3 regions of the Providencia sp. PROV_01 genome follow, and region 3 is predicted to be linked to each of the others. Evidence: predicted binding sites of a transcription regulator. Region 3 holds the regulator's gene; each other region holds the start of a gene.
The links. Region 3 encodes PurR, which represses purine synthesis genes. Its sites were predicted from a motif close to CANGCAAACGTTTGCNTG; they were not measured.

Region 1 (3,218 bases), 1.0 Mb from region 3:
AACCGTAATATCGCCTTTTTGTACGTGATCTGCACGGATGTTTCCGATACCACCCGCTAACATAATAGGCTTATGGTAACCACGTAATTCTTCACCATTGTGGCTGTTAACTTTTTCTTCATACGTTCTGAAATAACCTAATAGCGCAGGACGACCAAATTCATTATTGAATGCCGCCCCACCTAATGGCCCTTCCATCATAATATCCAAAGCCGTCACAATGCGCTCTGGTTTACCAAAATCTTCTTCCCAAGGCTGTTCAAAACCGGGAATGCGTAAGTTAGAAACAGAAAAACCGACTAAACCAGCTTTTGGCTTCGCGCCGCGCCCTGTTGCGCCTTCATCACGAATTTCACCGCCAGAGCCTGTTGCTGCTCCCGGCCATGGTGAAATCGCTGTTGGGTGGTTATGAGTTTCCACCTTCATTAAGATATGAGCATCTTCTTGGTGGTAGCGGTATGTACGTCCTTCAGGTTCAGGAAAAAAGCGGCCAACAGACGAACCTTCCATAACGGCGGCATTATCTTTATAAGCAGATAAAACATGGTCAGGTGTTTTTTCAAACGTATTTTTAATCATTTTAAACAGTGATTTAGACTGTTTTTCACCATCAATTACCCAGTCTGCATTAAAGATTTTATGGCGGCAATGTTCTGAGTTTGCTTGCGCAAACATATAGAGCTCAACATCCGTTGGATTACGTTTTAACCCAGTAAATGCCTCTAACAGGTAATCAATTTCGTCATCGGCTAACGCGAGCCCCATTTCCCTGTTAGCTGTTTCCAATGCAAGGCGGCCACCTGTAATCACATCAATGGATTTCATTGGTGCCGGCTGTTGCTGCACAAACAGTGCGCTCGCTTGTTCAAAAGAAGAGAAAATGCTTTCCATCATGCGATCATGCAAAATGGCGATCACTTCATGCCACTGTTCTTGGGTCAATGCATCACCTTGAACATAATAAGCAATCCCGCGTTCGATACGCTTTACTTGGCGAAGACCACAGTTATGTGCAATATCGGTGGCTTTTGAAGACCACGGAGAGATAGTTCCCGGACGAGGAGTGACTAAAATAAGCTTACCGAATGGCTCGTGCTCAGCCAGAGAAGGACCATACTTTAACAAACTGCTCAGTTTGCCTTGCTCACTATCACTCAACGGCGCTGATAATTCAGCAAAGTGCATATACTCAGCATAGATATCCGTGACAGGAAGCTGTTTTTCTGCAAACAGCGCCAAAAGGCGGGTAATACGAAATGCTGATAGAGCAGGTGAACCACGCAAAATTTCCATCGTCTTAATTTCTCTCTTTTAAACGCCAGCCCTGAACATGAAAGCAGGGAAACCGGAACACATTATAGAGCAATGTTCATCAATACGAAACCGTTTGCGTGATTAAAAATAAAGCGATTAGTTAAATATTATTCTGTGCTAAATACGATAATATAGGTTGCACCGTTCCTAAATGTTGAGCAAAATAGCCGACTACTGGAATTATAACCATTACTTAGCCATACTCTTTTATGGACATACAGCACCAGCCAATGCACGAGAAACTATTATTTGAATAACTTAAAAGTTAACTATTTAATTATCGTGGTCATCGCGCTACTAGCAACTATGGTCATCGGTTTTAACGTCCGCTGGCCCAATACGCAGAATTCACAAATTAATAAAATTATTTCTCAAGGTGAATTACGTATTAGTGCCGTTAGCTCGCCACTTATCTATATTGATGAGCAGAAACAGCTGCGTGGGTTCGACTACGAGCTGGCTCAAGGCTTTGCCTCATACTTAGGCGTTAAACTCAAGATAACCATCCGCCCAACATTCGAGCAAATATTTGATGACCTTGAAAATGGCGATGCCGATATCGCGGTTGCGGGTTTACTGTATAACAAAGACCGTTTAGCCAAAACAAAAACTGGTCCAAGTTATCTTAATGTCACTCAACAACTTGTCTATCGCAAAGGAACAAATCGCCCCAAAAACTTCAATGAAATAACGGGTAAATTATTGGTAACAGCGGGTACGGCGCATGCAAGTACCTTGAAGGAACTCGCCAAGGAATACCCAAACCTAAAGTGGGAAGAAACCTCAAAATACAATACCAATCAAATCCTTGAAATGGTTGCCGATGGTGAGGTTGACTACACATTAGAAGACTCTATTGCCGTTGCACTACAGCAACGTATTCACCCGCAATTAGCGGTTGCTTTTGATTTATTGGATGATCATGCTGTTACTTGGTATATGCGTCGTAGTAAAGAAAACAGTTTAGATGCTGCGTTGCTTGATTTCTTCAACATCAGCCATGAAAGCGAATTACTTGCACGTCTTAATGAAAAATATTTCAGCCATGTAGAGTCTTTCGATTATTTCGACACAATGGCATTTATTAAAGCCATTGATAATAAACTCCCCGAGTATCAACCTCTATTTGAAAAATATGCTCAGGTAATTGACTGGAAATTATTAGCGGCTATTGCATGGCAAGAGTCCCATTGGGATCCTTTAGCGACCTCACCTACGGGGGTACGCGGGCTAATGATGCTAACAAAGCCAACCGCAACAACAATGGGTATTGCGGATAGGTTAGACCCGGAAGAAAGCATAAAGGGCGGCGCCGCTTATATTGCTTATATTATGGAGCGTTTACCTGAAACCATCGAAGAGGATGACCGTATCTGGTTTGCCCTTTCCGCCTATAATATGGGGTATGGGCATATGCAGGATGTCCGTAAATTAACTGAAATGTTAGGCGGAGACCCTAACCGGTGGTTAGATGTAAAAGCCCGTTTACCTTTATTGACGCAGAAAAAATATTACTCACAACTCACTTATGGTTATGCACGTGGCCACGAAGCTTATCGTTACGTTGAGAATATTCGTCGTTATCATCAAAGTTTAGTGGGTTACTTACAAAGCCAAGAAAGAAAACAGCATGCTCTTGATATTGCCCAGAAGTCACTTATTTATTTGATTTCTCCTGAGAACCATAGCACTACTGAATCTCAAGCTATGCAAAATCAGTCCCCTATTTCTGAAAAAGTTAGTATGACGAATTTAGGGAAAATGAGTTCTGCGGCGCGGCCATCTAAAACTCTTGATGAAAAAAGGCTGCCATTAGGAAAATATTTACTTTCATTACACCCATCACAAAATACCGATGAGACCGATAATGAAACACCTATCTCGCCACCAGAAGCACCTGAAAA
Region 2 (3,218 bases), 490 kb from region 3:
TAGCAAATAGGTGTTGAAGGCTCAGTGGTATAGTTTGTAATAATGGTGGTCTTTCTTCAACACTGATGGTGCGACGTGTCATGTGGCTTTATCCTCTTTTAGCGAAATGGCTAATCACTGAATAAGCAGTGAGTCTCTACAATTAATCAAAAAAAAGCCGACTTCTCAGTCGGCTTATCATTATTTAGTACCAAATATCTTGTCGCCCGCATCACCGAGACCCGGAACGATATATCCCTCTTCATTTAAATACTCATCAATTGAAGCGGTATATAATTCAACATCTGGATGCGCAGCTTCCAACGCTTTTAAACCTTCAGGCGCTGCAACAAGAACTAAGATTTTAATCGAGGTACAACCCGCATTTTTTAATAAATCAATGGTAGCAATCATTGAGCCACCCGTCGCTAACATTGGGTCGACCACTAATGCCATACGTTCTTCAATGTTAGAGGCGAGTTTTTGGAAATAAGGGACAGGCTGCAGTGTTTCTTCATCACGATAAACACCTACTACACTGATACGTGCACTTGGAATGCTATCTAATACACCGTTCATCATACCAATACCCGCACGAAGAATTGGTACTACAGTGATTTTCTTACCTTTAATTTGTTCTATTTCTACAGGACCACACCAACCATCGATAGTCACTTTTTCAGTTTCAAGGTCAGCAGTTGCTTCATAAGTCAGTAGGCTACCAACCTCTGAGGCCAGTTCACGAAAGCGCTTTGTGCTTATATCATGATCTCGCATCAGGCCGAGTTTATGTTTAACGAGAGGGTGTTTTACCTCAACGATCTTCATGGGTTTCTCCTACTATTTAAGACGGCGGCGGACAAAAAAATCGCCGGATTATACCTCTTTTAGCTTTGGTTGCCACTAGATAACGCTTGATTTTGGTCAAAACAACAACGATTAACGCCATTTTTTTAAAAATTATACCTCATCTCAGTTAAGTTGAAATTGGTAAAACCGCAAATTTGATTTAAATAAATACATTTCTTATTTTGCTATACAACTTCTATAACGTTCTACCATTCTTCGATTATGCGTACCCAAAAATTTCCAACACAAAGCTATCGCAAACGTTTGCCTAGCCTGTTAGAATAATGTCAATGATGTTATTTTTCTCAAAAATGTAATTGCCTTGGGGGCCGTAGTGACTGATAAAACCTCTCTCAGCTATAAAGATGCCGGTGTTGATATTGATGCGGGTAACGCCTTGGTTGAACGTATTAAAGGTGTCGTAAAAGAAACCCGCCGCCCAGAAGTCATGGGAGGTCTTGGGGGATTCGGTGCATTATGTTCCCTACCGCAGAAATACCGTGAGCCTGTTTTAGTTTCAGGCACTGACGGTGTCGGTACCAAATTACGCTTAGCAATGGATTTAAAACGTCATGACTCCATTGGGATTGACCTTGTGGCTATGTGTGTCAATGACTTGATTGTTCAAGGCGCAGAGCCCCTGTTCTTCCTTGATTATTACGCGACCGGTAAACTAGATGTCGATACCGCTGCGAGTGTGATTACGGGTATCGCAGAAGGTTGTAAACAGTCAGGTTGTGCGTTAGTGGGTGGTGAAACCGCGGAAATGCCGGGAATGTACCATGGTGAAGACTACGATGTGGCTGGTTTCTGTGTGGGTGTTGTTGAACGCTCAGAAATCATCGATGGTAGCAAAGTGAGTGCTGGAGACGCCTTAATTGCTTTAGCCTCTAGCGGCCCGCATTCAAATGGTTACTCGCTGGTTCGCAAGATCCTCGAAGTCAGCCAAACCAACCCAGAAGAAACTCAATTAGATGGGAAACCTTTAGCTGACCACTTATTAGAACCAACACGCATTTACGTTAAAAATGTATTAGAGCTGATCGCAAACAGCGATATCCATGCAATTGCCCACATTACTGGTGGTGGTTTCTGGGAAAATATTCCTCGCGTACTGCCTGACAACACACAAGCAATTATTGACGGTAGCAGCTGGCAATGGCCTGCTGTCTTTAACTGGCTGCAGCAAGCTGGTGATGTGAGCACTCATGAAATGTACCGTACCTTCAACTGTGGTGTGGGGATTATTATTGCTCTACCACAACAGGAAGTTGAAAATGCACTTGCTCTGTTGAACAAGCTTGGCGAAAACGCATGGCAAATCGGTACAATTGGCGCATTACCAGCGGGTGAAGAGCAGGTTGTGATCCGCTAATGAAAAAAATTGTTGTCCTCATTTCTGGCAGCGGTAGTAATTTGCAATCATTAATTGATAGCTGCCGCACTGGGGCAATTGGCGCTCACATTGTTGCTGTCATTAGCAACCAAGCCAATGCTTATGGGCTTGTTCGGGCACAACAGGCTGGAATACCAGCCTGTTTTTTAGATGTCAAACAGTATACTGACCGCCAAGCATATGATGCTGCATTACTCGCACAAGTCGACCAATATCAGCCTGATTTAGTCGTATTAGCGGGTTTTATGCGTATCTTATCAGCCCAATTCGTCAACCACTTTGCGGGTAAATTACTCAATATCCATCCTTCTTTGTTACCGAAATACCCCGGTTTACACACGCATCGTAAAGCGCTAGAAAATGGGGATAAAGAACATGGCACATCCGTTCATTTCGTTACCGAAGAACTGGATGGCGGGCCAGTTATTTTGCAAGCTAAAGTGCCTATCTTTGAACAGGATAACGAAGACGATATTATCGAGCGGGTAAAAGCCCAAGAACATACGATTTACCCATTAGTTGTTGAGTGGTTCATTAGTGGCCGATTAACAATGCAAAAAGGTAAAGCTGTGTTAGATAACCGAATTTTACCGCAACAAGGTTACGCTAACGAATAATATTCGTGATGAGCAAAACGTCATTTCAAGGGTGGGTATCCACCCTTTTTCTTCGCATTCACATAAAAACACGATCGCAAGCTATTACATAAAAACATTAGCGTTGGGTAAAATGAATTATTTTTCAACAAGGTGATAATCTCTCTGTGCTGTGTCATTATTTTATCGCAAATAAATGTTATCCTTATAGTCGAAGAACAAAACATTTTTCCTAACTAAATAGAGGTATTTTTATGACGACCGGGCAAGTTCATCCGTTTAGGTTGCGCCCACTTGAACGTGAAGATTTAGCATTTATTCACCAGCTTGATAACAATGCCAGTGTTATGCGTTATTGGTTTGAAGAACCTTATGAAGCTTTCGTTGAATTAAGCGAT
Region 3 (3,218 bases):
AAAAAGATACTGAGAGAAGCACTGATCGCGCCTTCGGATGTATGCAGGGTGTCTTGCATAGCACCAAATGCAGGTAAATACATATCAATGGCTAAAAACCCCAGCATGCTAAGTCCTGCAAGGTACACCATAAATCCAGGGGCGTTTTTTTTCACAGTATTCGACATAATTATTACTTATCTGATATTTAAAAAAATGTTAATGATGACGCCATTGTATAGGCTATTTTTTTAGGTTGTGAAACGGTAATATTTGGATCTTGTTATCAAAATTTTTGAAAGGAGAAGTTATGTGGTCTGCGCATGCACTCGAAGTGATTGATGCAGTTGCTCGAACTGGAAGCTTTAGTGGTGCTGCTGAAGAATTGCACCGTGTACCTTCTGCAATCAGCTATACCGTTAAGCAAGTTGAAGAATGGCTTGCGGTTCCTCTGTTTGAGCGTCGACATCGTGATGTTGTGCTAACGGAAGCTGGGGCGATATTTATTAAGGAGAGCCGTTCTGTTATCAAAAAAATGACAGATACTCGTCACCAGTGTCAGCAAGTTGCGAATGGTTGGCGTGGTCAATTTAGTATTGCCGTTGATTGTATTGTCAAACCACAGCGGACAGAACAGCTAATTCTTGATTTTTATCGTCATTTTCCTGATATCGAACTCTTTATTCATCCAGAGGTGTTTAATGGGGTGTGGGATGCACTTGCTGATGGGCGTGTAGATGTTGCGATTGGTGCGACTCGAGCATCTCCAATTGGTGAAAGGTATAGTTTCCGTGATATGGGTTTTATGTCGTGGATGTGTGTTGCAAGCCCAGAGCACCCATTAGCCAGAATAGGTGAAAAACTGACCGATGATCAAATGAGAGAGTACCCTAGTTTGTGCCTTGAAGATACTTCACGTAACCTACCCAAACGTGATACTTGGGCTCTTGATAACCAGCGTCGGCTTGTTGTGCCTTACTGGGAAAATGGCTTAGCTTGTTTAGTTAATGGGTTATGTGTTGGGATGGTACCTGAGCATCGAGCGGCTCCGCTTTGTGAAAACGGCCAATTAGTTGAACTATCATTAGCGCAGCCTTTTCCACCCAGTCCTTGCTGTTTAACTTGGGTGGAAAATAATACATCACCAGCGCTCAGCTGGTTGTTAGATTACCTTGGCGATAACGAAACGCTTAACGCAGAGTGGCTTTCAACCTAGTTATTCGTACTATCGGCGGTAATCGATAAATGGACCATCTGCAACAGAACGACGTTCTACAAGGCGAGGGTGGACTTCGATTGTTTGAGCATCTTCGCGCTTATTGACGATACGATCGAGCAGCATTGTGAAGGCCATTTGCCCTAAACGCTCTTTGGGTTGGTGGATTGTGGTCAATGCCGGTGTAAAATAGCGCGCATTTCGCACATTATCATAGCCAATGATTGAAATATCTTGTGGAACACGTAATCCCATTTCATCAGCGGCACAAATTGCTCCCATTGCCATGATATCACCACCACAAAATACAGCGGTAGGGCGCTGTTTATGGCTTAAAATTTGCGTCATTGCTTTATAGCCAGACTCAGGTTCGAAATCCCCCTGAACTATCCATTCTTCTTTTAGTGTAATTTTGGCCTCTTCCATTGCTTTTTTGAAGCCAGTTAAACGTCCAATACCTGTATTTCTTTCAAGTGAACCAGGGATCACTCCAATATCGCGATGCCCACGGTCAATTAAATAGCGACCTGCTAGGTATCCACCATGGAACGAGTTATCAATAATGCTATCTGTAAAATCGCCACGAGAAGTTCCCCAGTCCATGACTACCATTGGGATATTGCGGTAATCTTCTAGCATACCAATTAAGGTATCAGGGTACTCGGAACACATCACAAGTAAGCCATCAACGCGCTTTTGTGCTAGCATCTGTAAATACGCTTTTTGTTTTCCCAAATTGTTATGAGAATTACAAAGAATCAGCGTATAGCCTTTTTCATAACAGCTATTTTCAACAGATTCGATCACCTCAGCGAAGTAAGGCGCTTCACTGGAAGTTGCTAACAACCCAATCGACTTTGTGTGGTTAACTTTTAAACTACGGGCAACCGCACTTGGCGAATAATTGAGCTCTTTAATTGCAGCCCAAACCGCAGCCTTAGTGTCATCAGCTACAAAGCGCGTTTTATTAATAACATGGGATACGGTTGTGGTAGATACGCCAGCGCGCTTCGCCACATCTTTAATCGTTGCCATGGGGGAAAAAAACTCCTGACCAATAACCGGTCTCTATAAGAATTCTTGTTAAAAAATTACCTGCATATTGATGCATTGATCCTTTGCTGGCAATAATTTAGCGATTTGTTGTCGATTTTGTCTGATCTAGCGCAAAAACGAAAGAAATAATTGATGTTATAACATGTGATATAGACACTAGTTTTACTTTTTTGGATATGTATACTTAATAACCTTTATTATTTCATGGTTATTTATTAATTCAATTACATTAGAATGAGAGGAACTCATGGATACAGATGTTAAATATGGATTGCTTGCTGCGCTGGGCTCATTAGCATTAATTATCTTTCTTGCTGCGCATATTTTCTGATTTTATTTCAGCCTTGAGTAGGGTGAATTTAAAAGGGCGAGTATATCTCGCCCTTGCTGTATCTAAACTTAGCAACAAGCAGAAATTGTTATGCTAAATTTTCTTCCACAAATTTCCAGTTAACCAGTGCCCAGAAGTTTTCTAAATATTTAGGGCGAGCGTTACGGTAATCGATATAGTAAGCGTGCTCCCAAATATCAACAGTTAACACGGGCTTATCATCACCAGAAATAGGTGTTGCAGCGTTAGATGTATTCACTATAGCAAGGCTACCATCTGCTTTTTTCACCAGCCATGTCCAACCTGCACCAAAATTTTTGGTTGCTGCATCAGTAAATTGAGCTTTAAATTCAGCGAAAGAACCGAATGATTTATTGATTGCATCAGCTACTTTACCTGTTGGTTCACCACCTGCATTTGGCGCTAAGCAATTCCAATAGAAAGTGTGATTCCAAACTTGTGCTGCGTTGTTAAAAACTCCGGCTTCAGAAGTTTTGATAATTTCTTCTAAAGATTTTCCTTCAAAGTCAGTGCCTTTGATTAGGTTATTTAAGTTAACAACGTACGTGTTATGGTGCTTACCATAGTGATATTCTAAGGTTTCAGCTGAGATATAAGGTTCTAAAGCATCTTTTG

Region 1: purL (phosphoribosylformylglycinamidine synthase) is a predicted target of PurR. The motif match lies at 1,377-1,394, and genes of this name have one in related genera.
Region 2: purM (phosphoribosylformylglycinamidine cyclo-ligase) is a predicted target of PurR. The motif match lies at 1,082-1,099, and genes of this name have one in related genera.

Annotation. Positions count from the first base shown of each region.
Region 1 is NZ_JBRFKD010000002.1:1,899,528-1,902,745, reverse strand. It holds gene purL (phosphoribosylformylglycinamidine synthase) at 1-1,293, opposite strand, end outside; gene mltF (membrane-bound lytic murein transglycosylase MltF) at 1,564-3,218, shown strand, end outside.
Region 2 is NZ_JBRFKD010000002.1:2,458,923-2,462,140, reverse strand. It holds gene uraA (uracil permease) at 1-82, opposite strand, end outside; gene upp (uracil phosphoribosyltransferase) at 181-807, opposite strand; gene purM (phosphoribosylformylglycinamidine cyclo-ligase) at 1,163-2,203, shown strand; gene purN (phosphoribosylglycinamide formyltransferase) at 2,203-2,841, shown strand; gene speG (spermidine N1-acetyltransferase) at 3,075-3,218, shown strand, end outside.
Region 3 is NZ_JBRFKD010000002.1:2,945,170-2,948,387, reverse strand. It holds gene punC (purine nucleoside transporter PunC) at 1-167, opposite strand, end outside; gene punR (DNA-binding transcriptional activator PunR) at 290-1,195, shown strand; gene purR (HTH-type transcriptional repressor PurR) at 1,205-2,230, opposite strand; gene sodB (superoxide dismutase [Fe]) at 2,671-3,218, opposite strand, start outside.